DNA from 2 places in the Janthinobacterium sp. NKUCC08_JDC genome. Region 2 is predicted to be linked to the other one. Evidence: predicted binding sites of a transcription regulator. Region 2 holds the regulator's gene; the other holds the start of a gene.
What was found. Region 2 encodes NrdR, which represses ribonucleotide reductase genes. Its sites were predicted from a motif close to CACNANATNTNGTG; they were not measured.
Positions count from the first base shown of each region.

Region 1: the regulator NrdR is predicted to act here: its motif matches at 2,565-2,578, upstream of KO538_RS07500 (ribonucleoside-diphosphate reductase subunit alpha).

Region 1 is NZ_JAHKQW010000002.1:322,209-329,443, forward strand. Features, by position in the region: gene KO538_RS07500 (ribonucleoside-diphosphate reductase subunit alpha) at 1-2,299, opposite strand, end outside; gene ampD (1,6-anhydro-N-acetylmuramyl-L-alanine amidase AmpD) at 2,692-3,303, opposite strand; gene KO538_RS07510 (sigma-54-dependent Fis family transcriptional regulator) at 3,281-4,360, opposite strand; gene KO538_RS07515 (PP0621 family protein) at 4,480-4,740, opposite strand; gene KO538_RS07520 (inner membrane protein YpjD) at 4,737-5,540, opposite strand; gene KO538_RS07525 (hypothetical protein) at 5,575-5,874, opposite strand; gene KO538_RS07530 (hypothetical protein) at 5,873-6,412, shown strand; gene KO538_RS07535 (ABC transporter substrate-binding protein) at 6,481-7,235, opposite strand, start outside.
Region 2 is NZ_JAHKQW010000019.1:66,549-73,783, reverse strand. Features, by position in the region: gene KO538_RS27340 (pilus assembly protein) at 1-3,372, opposite strand, end outside; gene KO538_RS27335 (PilX N-terminal domain-containing pilus assembly protein) at 3,369-3,953, opposite strand; gene KO538_RS27330 (PilW family protein) at 4,038-5,006, opposite strand; gene pilV (type IV pilus modification protein PilV) at 5,003-5,572, opposite strand; gene nrdR (transcriptional regulator NrdR) at 5,788-6,249, opposite strand; gene glyA (serine hydroxymethyltransferase) at 6,393-7,235, opposite strand, start outside.

The sequences.
Region 1 (7,235 bases), on a different contig from region 2:
CCACGCAATTCGAGTTGCGCATGCCGAACTTGGCGATGCGTTCGCGCACCGGGGTCCAGTCCATGGCCGACGAGGAATCGACTTCCAGGTAGCCGCCGCGCTCTTCGGCCAGCAGTTTGACCGAATCCTGCGGCAGGATGCCGCGGTCCCACAGCGAACCGGCGTACGATTCATAGCGGCCGCGCTCTTCGGCCAGTTCCGTCGACGCCAGGTAGGCGTAGTAGCAGACGGCTTCCATCGAGGTGTCGGCAAACGATACGGCGGCGTCCGAGGCGAACGGCACGCGCATCATGTGCAGGCAGTCCTGGAAGCCCATCACGCCCATGCCGACCGGACGGTGGCGCATGTTCGAATTGCGCGCCTTGTCGACGGCGTAGTAGTTGATGTCGATGACGTTGTCGAGCATGCGCATGGCGGTGCGGATGGTCTTGGCCAGCTTGACGTGATCGAGCTTGCCTTCCTTCATGTGCGCCGGCATGTTGACGGAACCGAGGTTGCAGACGGCGATTTCGTCAGGGCCCGTGTTCAGCGTGATTTCCGTGCACAAGTTCGAGCTGTGGACGACGCCGACGTGCGACTGCGGGCTGCGGATGTTGCAAGGATCCTTGAACGTGATCCATGGGTGGCCCGTTTCAAACAGCATCGACAGCATCTTGCGCCACAGGTCCAGCGCGGCGATCTTTTTGAAGACGCGGATTTCGCCGGCGGCGGCCTTGGCTTCATAGCCCAGGTAAGCCTGTTCAAAAGCCTTGCCGACCTTGTCGTGCAGGTCTGGCGTGTCCGATGGCGAGAACAGGGTCCAGTCGCCTTTTTCCATGACGCGCTTCATGAACATGTCGGGAATCCAGTTCGCCGTGTTCATGTCGTGCGTGCGGCGGCGGTCGTCGCCCGTGTTCTTGCGCAGGTCGAGGAATTCCTCGATGTCCATGTGCCAGGTTTCCAGGTAGGCGCAGACAGCGCCCTTGCGTTTGCCGCCCTGGTTGACTGCCACGGCCGTGTCGTTGACCACTTTCAGGAACGGTACCACGCCTTGCGACTTGCCGTTGGTGCCCTTGATGTGGGCGCCCAGGGCGCGCACTGGCGTCCAGTCGTTGCCCAGGCCGCCGGCGAACTTGGCCAGCAGCGCATTATCCTTGATGGCGTCGTAGATGCCTTCGAGGTCATCGGAGACGGTGCTCAGGTAGCACGACGACAGCTGCGAGCGCAGGGTGCCCGAATTGAACAGGGTCGGCGTCGAGCTCATGAAGTCGAACGAGGACAGCAGGCTGTAGAACTCGATGGCGCGTGCTTCGCGGTCCGCTTCGTTCAGCGCAAGGCCCATGGCCACGCGCATGTAGAACGCCTGCGGCATTTCGATGCGCACGTCCTGGATGTGCAGGAAGTAGCGGTCGTACAGGGTTTGCAGGCCGATGTAACCGAACTGCAAGTCGCGGTCGGCGACGATGGCTTTGGCCAGGCGCTCCAGGTCGAAACTGGCGAGTACCGGGTTCAGCAGCTCAGCGGCGATACCCTTGGCAATGTATTGCGGGAAATACGTCAGGTATTCGGCGGCAGCGGCCGCTTGCGGCACTTCCTTGCCGAACACTTCCTTGCGCACCGTGTGCAGCAGGATGCGGGCCGTGACCTGGCTGTAGGCCGGATCTTTTTCCATCAGCGCGCGCGCCGCCAGGATGGCCGACTTGTGCAGCTCTTCGACAGGCACGCCGTCGTACAGGTTTTTCACGGTTTCAGCCAGGATGGCGTCGGCATCGACGTGCTTTTCCAGGCCGGCGCAGGCGGCGTTGATCAGGTCGCGCACTTCCTGCATGTCCAGCAGGCGGCGCACGCCGTTGTCGGTGACGTTCAGCTGGGGCGCGGTCACTTGCGCGGACGCGCCTTGCGCTTCCTTCTGCAGGCGGCGCTCTTCCATGTGCTTGGCGCGGTACAGCACGTAGGCACGCGCCACGTCGTGCTCGCCCGAACGCATCAGCGACAGTTCCACCTGGTCTTGCACGTCTTCGATATGGAAGGTGCCGCCGCCCGGATGGCGGCGCACCAGCGCGGCGACGACGCCGTCGGTCAGCTGTTCCACCAGTTCGCGGATGCGTGCCGAGGCTGCGCCCTGGCCGCCGTTAACGGCCAAAAACGCCTTGGTCATGGCGATCGCGATCTTCGAAGGCTCAAATGCCACCACTGCGCCGTTGCGGCGGATGATGCGATAGTCGCCCAATGCCGCGCCCGTGCTCGCCACGCTGTTGGCCGCGCCTGGCGCTGGCGATACTGGCGTTGGATGGATGGAAATATCTTGTGGTGATTGCATTGAAGCTCCCGTTGTCAGCTAAAGTCAGCCTGCAGTTTTGCTGCCGCGTGTGTTGTTGAATAGAACGCCCGATGGTCAGGGTTTCTTCAGGTATTTGTTGCTAAATAGTAAATTCTTAATGCATAAAACAGAGTCAGAAGCCATATCGCCACACCGTACTGCCCGGCTGGCGCGAAACACGATCAAGGGTGATAAACCGCCAGTTCCAGTGCTTTATCAGCAATCCGGGTAGCTTTGACAATAATTCTGAAAACGTCTGTGATGGCACTAGATATAGTCTTTACATCCAACTTCTGCACTAATTGTAGTACCCATCGGAGGGTGATGCAATAGTTTTCCGGCATCCGCCGGCGTAATTTTTTGTATTTTCATATACGATTTCGGTTGACTTTTCAGGGTGTGGATGGAAAGCCCAATCCCCGCGAAGTAAGCGCTAACGCAGGCTGCCCTTGCAAGGTTTCCAGCCAGCATTTTTGATAAAAATGCCAGTCAAAAAACGGCCCCGGATCCGTCTTCCTCCCCGGCGCGATATGCTCGTGGCCGCGCACCTGCGACAGCCCGTAGCGCGCCACCAGCGCCGCCGTCAGCGCCGCCAGCACATGGTATTGCCGCCGCTGGAAGGGCACATCGTCCGCGCCTTCCATTTCGATACCGATGGAATAGCCATTGCACTGCGGGCGTCCTTCGAACATGGACGCGCCCGCATGCCAGGCACGTTGATCAGTAGAAACATATTGCAACAACGCACCATCGCGCCGCACAAAAAAGTGTGCCGACACCTGCAAGCCACGCAGGTCGGCGAAAGAAGGATCGGCATTATAATCTACCCGGCCCGTAAACAAGTCCGACACATGCGGCCCGCCAAAGTGGCCGCCCGGCAAGCTGATGTTATGGATCACCAGCAAGTCGACTTGTGCACCGTCCGGGCGCGCATCGTGGTGCGGCGAGTCATAGCGCAGCGCGCCGTCGCACCAGCCGTCTTCATCTATCGTCCATACGCTCATCAAGTAAAGCTTCCTGTATCGTCAATTTCTGCATGCGGTAACGCAACTGGCGCACGCTCAAGCCCAGCTGGCCCGCCGCCCGTGCGCGGTGGTAGCGCGCCTGCACCAGCGCCAGCATGATCATGTCGCGCTCGGCCTGGCGCAAATACACGTCGAGCGGCAGGACGGGGGCCACGCCATGCGCCGCCATGCCGGGCAGGCACAGTTGCCGTTCCGGCAAGGCCGGCAATGCCGGCGCCGCCCGCAAAGGCATAGTACCCGCCGTGGATGGCAAGGCCAGCCCGTCGAGCGCGATCACGCCGCCGTCGGCAAACGCCAGCGCCCGCTCCAGCACGTTTTCCAGTTCGCGCACATTGCCGGGAAACGCATACGCACCCAGGGCCGCAAGCACCGGCGGCGCCAGGCTCACGGTCCGGCGTGGCGACAGGCGCGCGAGGATCACCTCACATAATACCTGCAGATCGCCGCGCCGCTCGCGCAGCGGAGGCAACGCCAGCTCGATCACGTTGAGCCGGTAAAACAGGTCCTGGCGGAACGTGCCGGCGGCCACGCCGCGCGCCAGGCCATGCTGGCTCGCGCACAGGATGCGCACGTCGACGGCTTCGTCATTACTGCCGCCCAGCTTGCGCACGCGGCGCTCCTGCAGCACGCGCAACAGCTTTACCTGCATGGCCAGCGGCAGGTCGTCGACTTCATCGAGCAACAGGCTGCCGCCATGGGCCGCCTGGAACAAACCCTGGCGTTCGTGCCGCGCGCCCGTATAAGCGCCCGGGCGGCAGCCGAAGAATTCCGCTTCCATCAGCGCTTCGGGAATGGCGCCGCAGTTGACGGCGATAAACGGGAAGCTGGCGCGCGCGCCCTGGGCATGGATGGCGCGCGCCGCCAGTTCCTTGCCCGTGCCCGATTCGCCGCGGATGGCCACCGGCGCGCCACAGCGGGCGATGCGGCCGATCTGCGCGCGCAGCGCCTGCATGGGCAGCGAGTTGCCGCTCAGTTGCGGCGCCGGCGGCATGCCGGTGGCGGTCACGGTATCCGGACCAGGATTGGGACGGGACATGGAAGCGCGCCTTTCCGCAATGGCGGCGACGAACCGCCTCATGCAGATGCTACGCCGGACGGAGGCCGGAGGACGTTACGATACGGATGAGCAACGCGAGCGCACCTGCGGGCTTGCCCTTACAAGGTGGCGTGCGCGTGGCTGCAGTAATCGTGGCCCTTGGCCTGCACGTTTTCGGAGGCCGGGTAGTACACGCCGCAGTGGGCGCAGCACAGCATCAGCTCGGCATCAGGCAATTCCTGCGGCCGGCCGGGCGGCGCAAACGGGTTCGGCTGCTGTTGTTGCTGCGCGCGGGCGCGCTGCTGCATGCCACGGATCTTGCTGCGGATCGCAAACAGCACCAGGAACACCAGCGCCAGCCAGAATAAAACACGTGTCATGCGAATCCTCGGTGTAAAACCACTTCCAGTACAAAACGGCTGCCGACATAGGCCAGCAGCAAGGTGGCGAAACCGGCCAGGGTAAAGCTCAGGGCCGTCTTGCCGCGCCAGCCGCGAAAGCGCCGGCCTGCCAGCAGCGAGGCAAACAGCAGCCACGACAGCATGGTAAACACGGATTTGTGATCCCAGTTGAGCGCCTTGCCAAACAGTTGCTCAGAAAACACGATGCCCGACAGCACGGTCAGGCTGAGCAAAATAAAACCCAGGCCGATCATGCGGAACAGCAGCTTTTCCATCGTCAGCAGGGCTGGCAGCTGGTCCAGCGCCGTGCCGATGAAGCCGCGGCTTTCGCTGCGCGTATGCAGACGCGATTCCTGCAGCGCCATCAGCACGGCGTGAAAGGCGGCAATCGTCAGGGTGCTGTAGGCGAGCACGGCCACGGCAATATGCCAGCCGAAAATGGCCGACTTGCCTTCCATGCTGACCTGGCTGCCGGGAAAGGCCCAAGCCAGGCCAATGGCGAGAACGGCGCTGGGCATGACCATGCGGCGCAGTCCGTCCAGGCTGAAATTGCGGTTCTCTATCCAGTAGGCGCCCACCGAGACCCACAGCGCGGCCGACAGCATGGCGGAAAAACCGAAGCGCAAGGTGCCCGGCGCCATCAGGTCGAACCACAGGGTGGCGGCGTGCGCCAGCCAGGCGACGCCGGTCAGGCCGGCGATGAGCCGGGCACGGGACGAGGGAAGCACCGCGCACGCCGCATATAACAGGGCGGCGATGAAAAAGAAATAGATCTGCATAGTTTAAGTTTACACCATAGCCGGCAAGCGCGATTCAAGCGACAGTATGGGCTGCAGGCAATTCGCCGCCAGCCGACACCGCAAGCCTGCCATGATATCGCGCCTCGGGCGCGGCGGGGTGGCGCACCCTCAAGATTTTGGCAATCTTTCCTGCGGCGCACTGCCGCCGCGTCACGGCCACGTTGCCATCTGGATGAGCCAGCCCTATAATTATGTCCATAGAGCAACAATCTTTCACTTTTCGCCACTCGCCCACCACCGCCATGTTTTCTTTCAAAAAAATTTCCTGGACCTGTCTCCTGCTGGCCGCCTGCACCGTATTAAGCGGTTGCATGAAAGATGCGCCTTCCCAATCCACATACGAGGAGTATTTCCGCACGTCCATCCAAAGCTATGACCTGTACAAGGAGTACTTCGACATTGCAAAGCTGGAAAAGCTGAACGGCTGGAAAGAGAACGAACAGTACGAAATCAAGGGCTCGGCCGTGCTGCGCGCCAAGGTGGGCTACCTGGAATTGCTGGCCGACGTGGCCGACAAGCTCGAAACGCAGGCAAAGACGGACGGCTCCGTGGGCATGACCATGGGCCTGGGCCTGATGGCGCGCGGCATGGGCGGAGAGAACAAGGTCTTCCGCGACTTCTGGGTGCAGCAGCAGGAAAAGAAGGCGATTCCCGCGCCGCTGCTGGCGCGCCAGGCGGCGATGACGGCCGAGCGTTTCGACAACCTGATGCAATGGTCGGACCAGCTCGTGCAAGACAATTACGGCGCCATCATCAGCCGCCAGCTGAAGAAAGGCGATGAGCTGACCCGCATCTACACGCTGAGCTTCCGCCAGACGGAGAAGGGCTGGATGGGTTTTAACGCCCGCTAAGGCCCTCCTTCCATAAAAAAACCTCCGCGCCATCGCTGGTGCGGAGGTTTTTTTCATGGCTGCCTGATTTACTTCACGTTCAGGCTCTTTTTCGCCTGCTCCAGCAAGTCCGTCTTGACCCAGTCCTTGGCCACGGGCGGCTTCGTCATGCGGCCCACGCCCGTCTTCACCATCACATCGGTGGTGATCTGGATATGCTCGGGCGAGATGTCGTACGAATACGGCGAATTGCTGATTGCGTCGTCGAAGTCATCCTTCGTGATCTGGCCGCGGAACACGACTTCGCGCACATATTTTTCCGCCGTCGCCTTGTTGTCGATAAAGGTCTTGGTCGCTTCGACGAAACAGCGCATGAATTTTTCCGCCACGGGACGGCGTTCCTTGTAGAACTTTTCCGTCATCACCATGGTCCGCACGGGCTCGCCGATCGGCGTGTCGTACGGTTTGATGACCTCGGTGCCGAAACCCTTGTTGATCGCCTGCGACGATTGCGGCTCGGACTGCATCATGGCGTCGATATTCTTGCCCATCAGCGCCTGGTTCAAGTCGGCGTAGGCGAGGAATACCAGTTGCACATCCTTGCCCTTGGTTTCCGAGTACGTCAGGCCCGCTTGCGACAGCTCGGCCAGCAGCAGCACTTCCTGGATGCCGCCGCGCGTCACGCCCACGCGCTTGCCCTTCAACTCCTTGACGCTGGTGATCTTTTGCCCCGCCCCGCCCACCAGGCGCGCGCCGCCCTTGGCAAAACCGGCCACCACGTAGATCGGGGCACCGCCGGCGCGGCCGGAAATGGCCGCTTCGGACGCCGTCGCGCCCACGTCCA
Region 2 (7,235 bases):
GGCGCCGTCCACGCGCACGCCGCCCGCCGTCTCGCCCAGGCTGCGCTGTTCCAGGTCGGACCGGCTGCGCGTTGGGGACGACTCGCGCACATCGTCGTGCACGGCGTAAAACGACTGCGACAGAAAGGCGGCGGGCCAGGTATCGGCCGCTTCTACCAGCTTGCCCGTGCCGAACAGCAGCAGATAGCCGCCACCGGGCGCGTAGGCCACGTTCAGCTGCTGCGTCACGGGCTGGCGCCGGCCCAGCGCATCGCGCGCGACAAAGACGAGCTTGCGCCCCTGCCCATCCTTCCACGGCGGCCCGCCAGTCAAGTCGAAACGCCAGATATTGCCCTGCAAATCGCCCGCATACAGGAAAGCCAGCGCGCCGTCGCCACCCGGCACCACGGCGGGCGGGCCCAGCGCGTGGGGGGCGGCATTGGCGCCCGTATCCGCCTCGCTGTCATGGCCACCATCACCGCCACCGCTGGCCACAGGCACCTTGAGCCGGAAGTAATTACTTCCCAACGTCCATGGCGTGCCGGGCGCCTTGTCCAGCGCCAGCAGGAAGATGGCGGCGGCCGATGCGGGCGCCGTCGTGTCCTTGCCGTCATTGACATGGTTGTTATAGCCGCTGGCGACGACAGCAAAATCGCGGTAGGTCGGCGCACCCTCCTTGCCGCCCATGTTGATGCGGGCGAAAGCGGGCGGCGCACGCACGTTGCCCATCAGCCTGTCGTCGCGGTCCGTAAACTCCCACAGTGCCCCGTCTTGCGCGAAGCGGGCCGGGTCGGTGATATCAAGCGCAAACACGCCTTGCGCCCCGCCGCCCATGCCCGACACCAGCACCGTCTTCCAATGTCCGAGCGCCATTACTTCCGCCGTGACCGCCGCGCCATCGAGCAGCGGGCCAGGGCTGTAGTGAGTGCTCGCAACGGCTGACGCAGCGCGCAGCAGCGCTTGCGGCAGATAGGCAAACACTTCGCTGCCCGTGCGCGCATCGAACGCATGCAGCAAGCCATCGTTGCCTCCCAGGTACAGCATTTTTCGCCGCTGCAGCAGCGCCTTGCGGTGCACGCCATAGCTGGCGCCCGGCATGCCCAGCCCCGGCGCGCCCACGTACAGCAGATTGCCATGCGGCGCGGCACCCAGGCTGCCTGAGCGGCGCCGCAGGAAGCCGCCCGGCTGGCCCACCTCGTGCGTGCGCTGGCCCAGCAGATACGCCAGGCGCACTTCTCCCAGTCCATCGCCGCCGTCGAATGCGCCGCGCTGTTCCGCATCGAGCCCCTTCCAGGCCAGCGGCATCAGGGCGCCCTTGGCATCGAGCGTGTAGACGGGACGCAAGGCCGCTGGAGTTCCTTCCGGCACGGGCTTATCCAATCCGCCTGCGCGCCACCATGGCTTGCCGGGAAGTACTGCGCCATCGGTCCCCACGGCAAACGCGGTGCGCGACAAGCTCATGCCGCCATCGGCCAGGCGCAGCTGCGTCTGGAACCAGTATGCCTCTTCCGTCCCGCTGGCCAGCGCCATCAGGGTTGGCCCGGCAAGCGTCGCTGGCAAGGTTGCCTTGTCGGCGGACGCAAAGGCTGCGCGCAGTCCCGCGATCAGGGTGGCCGGATCGCTGCCGGGCAAATAATGGGCGGGCCAGCGGCCGTCCAGGCTCCACTCGTCCAGCGCGTTGCCCGTCGCGCTCTTGAACGGGTTGGCGTCGCCGTTCGCATCGAGAAAGCCGCCATATTTGGCTGCCAGCAGCAAGGGCGTAGAAAGGGGCATGGCGGTCGGGTCGCCCTGGCGCAAGTCGCCCGCGTAGTGCTCGACCTTGGCAACGCCGTCGTTCTTGCCACCGGGACGCAAAGCCTGCACATGCGACCAGTAAGCCAAGCCAGCCGAATGGTAGCTGGCGCCGCCCGCCCCGTCGTCCAGCAATTCCAGTGCCGCCAGGTCGGGCCGCGGCGCGGGATTGCCCTGCGCGCCGCCGCTTTCCAAGCTGCCCATCGCATGCGTCCAGGCCATCGCATCGAACGGCGGCGGCGCAAAGCCATCGGCAGCGCGTGCGCGGTCGCCATTCGATGCGGGAGCCACAGGGACATTTCCGGGCACGTAACGGTCACCAGCCATGCCAGCATCGCCGAGGCTGACGACGATGTGGCGCTGGCAACTGGCCGTTTGCGGGTCGCTCCATGGCGTCACGACCGGCAAGCCATCGTCGATGGCAGGCGGGGCCGTGGCGGGCGGCACCACAGGGCTCGCCTGCCGTCCCTGCAGGTAGCGCAGCGATTCGTACAGCAATTCAGCCAGCGGCGCCGCCTTCGCGTACACACCGGGATGCCCGGCATTGCCGCGGCCCAAGCCATTGATGTAAGCGGTCACCCCGCCGCCAGGGCCCGCAGCTTGAGACGTAGATTGAGTCGCATACACGCCGTTGGCGGGATTCCACTCGGCGTCGGCATTGTCTTGCGGCATAAAATCGGGCGCCGCCCAGCGCTGCCTGCCCACGTGGGCCAGTGGCGCGCGCAGCACGCCGCCATACACGGGGCCGGCGCTGGCGGGCTGGCCGTTCAAGTGGCCGAACACGCCTACGCGCACCCTGCCGCCATGGCGCTGCACGGCGCCCACCGGCTTGTAGTTCTTGCCATATGCGAGGCACAAGTCGTCGCGCAACGGCCCCTCTTCCGTGTCGCAAACGCGCACGCGCGCGAGGAACACGCCGTGCGAGGCCGTAGCGCCGGGCGCGTCGCAACTGCTGCCCGAGGGCAAGCTGGCGTCGCCGAACAGCAAGCGGTTGCGGCAGGAAACGATGGCCAGTTGCGCCAGCGCAAACGGCGTCGCGGCCGCCACGCCGGTCTGCAGGAGCTTGCGCGGGAAAAAGACAGGGTGGGCAAAGAAGTCGATGGGATTGTCGGCATCGGGCAAATAAGCGCGCTGCAGCACCGTCTTGCGCACTTCGTCGATGACGCGGTCGCCGCCCGTCAGCGCATAGCGGACGATGTCGAGCATGCTCGTGCTGGCCCAGTTGAGAAAATTGCCGCTGAAACTGTCACCGCCGCATCCGTGCAGCGCATCGGCCGGTTTCAGCACGGAGAAGTAAGCGGTCGCTACGCGCAAGTCGGGCAGCATGACGCCGTCCTTGCTGCGGTACGGATAGCTGTAGCACATGCGCGCATGGAAGTACCCTGCGTACTCGCGCTGCGGCGCATAGTCGCCGCCATGCGCGGCAGCGGCGGCCGCATGCGTGAGGGACAGGTTGATCAGCAGATTCGGCGGCACCCTGGCGCCGTACAAACCCGTGTCGGCCCTCGCCAGCATCACGGGAGGAGCGGCAGCGACGGCGGCGCCGCAAGTCAGGAAAACCAGGCCGACCAGCAGCAGCCAGGCGTGCCAAGGCGCCCTCATGGCCCCGCTCCCACCGCCTGTTTGCGGTAATAACTTTGCAGCACGACTTTCGTGCTTTCCTGCGCCCCAAAACCGATAGCCGTGATGCGGTACACATAGCTTTCCACGGCCATACCGCCGGCCGCTGCCGTGGCCTGCGCGCCGGGTGGGTGAAACGGCAGCAGTTCGATCAGGTAGCGGGGCCGGCGCGACGGCAGGAAACCCTGCCCCGTCTGCATGACGGCGCCCGTAAACTGGCCGTATGGCACCGCGCGGCTGCCAGCATCAGCGCCATCGAGGTCCGTGCTCAGCCACAGCGCCGGTGCGTCCGGGGCGGCGGGCAGGCACAGGCCCAGTGTGCCCCCTTCCCCGCAACCGTCCGCAAACCCTGCCGCGCTGCCTGGCGCGAAGAGGCTGCTGCGTCCCGGCGCGCCGGGCAAGCCTTCGATATCGTTCTGCGCATCCACCAATGCCTCCTCCGCCGCCTGAAACGCGATCTGCCGGTCGCGCTCGCCGCGTGCCGCCTTCTCACCCTGCAAGGCCATCTGCGCCGCCGATATGCCCAGCAGCAAGATGATCACCAGCAGGCACAGCACATACACGAGGGTCGCGCCACCGTGGCGTACGCAAGATGGGCACCAAGGTTCGCACCGGCGGATGCCCCTGCCTGCCACCGCGCCGCCCGCCTAGGCCGGCCCGTTGCGCAGCATGATGCTCGTCTGCACCAGTTGCCGCAGCCGCGAGCGCGTCGCGGCGGGCAAGGATGTGCGCGCAATGCGCACGCCCGTGTCGCCGGCCGCGTGCGCCTCGGCATACACCTTGCCGAACAGGTCGAACTGCGCCGGCCCCAGTTCCGCCATCTTGTCCGCCTGGCCCGCCTCGCCATGCAGCAACAGCGCCACGCGCACGCTGGCCACGCGCTTCCAGTGCGTGCGCCGGTACAGATCGCGCTGGCGCGCGGCCGCATCCGCGCCCTCCAGTACCAATGCCGCATCGTAGGCGTCGAGCGCGCTGGCGTTGACATAGCGGTTCGCCACGCCGTCGGGCGGCGTATCCGTGTCGAGGCCATACAGCACCTGGAAACCGTCGACGCCACGGATGATGGCGTCCGCGCCCCAGCCGTTCGCGCCACGGTATTTACAACGCAGTTCGCCCTCGCCATCGGCGCCCTGCGCTACATAGAAAATGCTCCAGCCCCGCTGCGCCTGCGTTTGCGCGGCGCCCACGCCGAAACCCGCGCAATTGAGCACGGAACCGTCGCCGCCCTCTTCCTTGCCGGTGCCGTAATAGCGCAGGGCCAGCACGTCGCTGCCATGCAGGGCGCCGGGCAGCGCGCCGCTGATGCCCTCGCTGTTCTTGCCCAGGCTGCGCGCGTCGAGCCCGGCCACATTGGCACTGTCGTAATCGGCATGGGCGACGGGCGCGGCGTTGCTGTCCCAGTTTACGTACGCCGTCTGACGCACGGCGCGGGCGATGGTGTCGAGTGCATAGCGGCCGTTATCGTCCAAGCGCGCGCTGGCGGACTGGTCGCCATAGCTGCCGCTGGCGGCCAGCAGCACGCTACTGGCCGCCAGCATCAGCAGCGCGCCCAGCGACAGGGCCACCAGCAATTCGACGAGGCTCATGCCGCGATGCCGATACAGGACCTCGTTCATGCGCCGCCTCCGCTCAGCTGGAATGCCAGCCTGGGCAACGACTCGCCTGCCGCATTCACGGCAGGCGAGCCATCGGGCAGGCGGCCGCGCCAGCCCAGCTTGATAACGATGGGCGCGCCCTTGCCGCCGCTGCACGCCCACTGCAAGCCTTGGGCGGCGGCATCCCACGCGGAAGTGTCGCGGCAAATATGCAGGCGCGCGCCGGGCAAGGCCGCATGCAGCCGCTGCTTCCATTCGGCGATATCGAATTGCGCCAGTTCGGCCGCGCTGCAGGCGGTGGCGCCGAAGCAGTCGGGCGCACCGCCGCCAGCTTCAGCATCGTCCGCCGCCGCGTAGGCCACGTTCAGATAGGGATTGCCCGTGTCGGGGCCATTCATGAGTACGCTGTTCGCCCGCATGCGTTCGGCCATGCCGGCGGCCAGTTGCACGCCCGCCGACAATAGCGCCGACTCATGGCGCGCGCGCAGGGAATTCAGTTGCAGGATGCTGGCGCCCAGCAGGCCCAGCGCCAACAGCAGCAGCGACACGAGCACCTCGACGAGGCTGCTGCCACCGGCAGGAAACATAGTGCGACCGCCATTGCGCATGCGCTACTCCCTTTCGCAGAAAGAGTCGCAGGAACAGGCGGCCCAGCTACAAGATAGGCGCGCGTAAAAAGCCGGGTCTGCGCTAGCGCAAACAGCACGGCGATAAGGTGAGAAGAACAGCGTGGGTGTTGATCAGGCCGCTTGCCAGGCGAACCTGGGCGTGGTGAGCAAGAAGGCGAGCAAGAAGCCGAAGGTCAGGGCTTGCGCGCCTGCCCCACTTCGGCAATCGCATCCTGGAACTCGGCCAGGTCTTCGAAGTTCTTGTAGACGGAGGCGAAGCGGATGTAGGCGATCTTGTCCAGGCGCTTGAGTTCTTGCATGACGAGTTCGCCGATATAGCCGGAATCGACTTCGCGCAAGCCGCTGGTCAGCAGTTTTTCCTGGATGGACGCGATGGCCGTATCCACGGAGGCGGCCGCAACGGGACGCTTGCGCAAGGCCAGCATCAAACTGCCGCGCAACTTATCCGCAGCGAACTCCGTCCGGCTGCCATTCTTTTTGACGACGGCCGGCATGATAAGTTCAATGCGCTCGTACGTGGTAAAACGCTTGTCACATTTGCCGCAGCGGCGGCGGCGCCGAATGGCATCCCCTTCCTCCGATACGCGCGTATCGAGAACCTGGGTGTCGCCGTGCTGGCAAAATGGACATTTCATGGGCTGGTTACAACTTTATAGTAATAATTACGGGAAATCGCCGTCCTTGTGCAAAGGGCGCCCGAATCACTCCGGGCGCCCTTGGGCACGAAGGAATGTGTCATACAGAATCTTACTCCGTATGACACATTCTGGACAAATTATTATGCGGCGTACACAGGGTGCGCGTCGGCCAGGACTTTCACGGCCGCTTTCACGCGCTCGATGGTGGCGGCGTCATGCGGATTGTCCAGCACGTCGGCGATCAGGTTGCCCACTTCTTCCGCTTGCGCTTCCTTGAAACCGCGCGTCGTCATCGCCGGGCTGCCCAGGCGGATGCCCGAAGTGACGAATGGTTTTTGCGGGTCGTTCGGGATACCGTTCTTGTTGCAGGTGATGTGCGCGGAACCGAGGATGGCTTCGGCTTCCTTGCCCGTCAGGTTCTTGGCGCGCAGGTCGACCAGCATGACGTGCGATTCGGTACCGCCGGAAACAATGCGCAGGCCGCGCTTGATCAGGGTTTTCGCCAGCACGTCGGCGTTCTTGATCACTTGCTTCTGGTATTCGACGAATTCAGGGCTCAGCGCTTCCTTGAAGGCGACGGCCTTACCGGCGATCACGTGCATCAGCGGGCCGCCCTGGATACCAGGGAAGATGGCCGAGTTGATGGCTTTTTCGTGTTCGGCCTTCATCAGGATGATGCCGCCGCGCGGGCCGCGCAACGATTTGTGCGTGGTCGAGGTGACGAAGTCGGCGAACGGCACCGGGTTCGGGTACAGGCCGGCAGCGATCAGGCCCGCGTAGTGGGCCATGTCGACCATGAAGTAGGCGCCAACTTCCTTGGCGATCTTGCTGAAGCGTTCGAAGTCGATCTTTTTCGAGAACGCGGACGCGCCGGCGATGATCAATTTCGGCTTGCGTTCGCGGGCCAGGCGCTCCATTGCCTCGTAGTCGATGTCTTCTTCCGCCGTCAAACCGTAGGAGACGACGTCAAACCATTTGCCGGA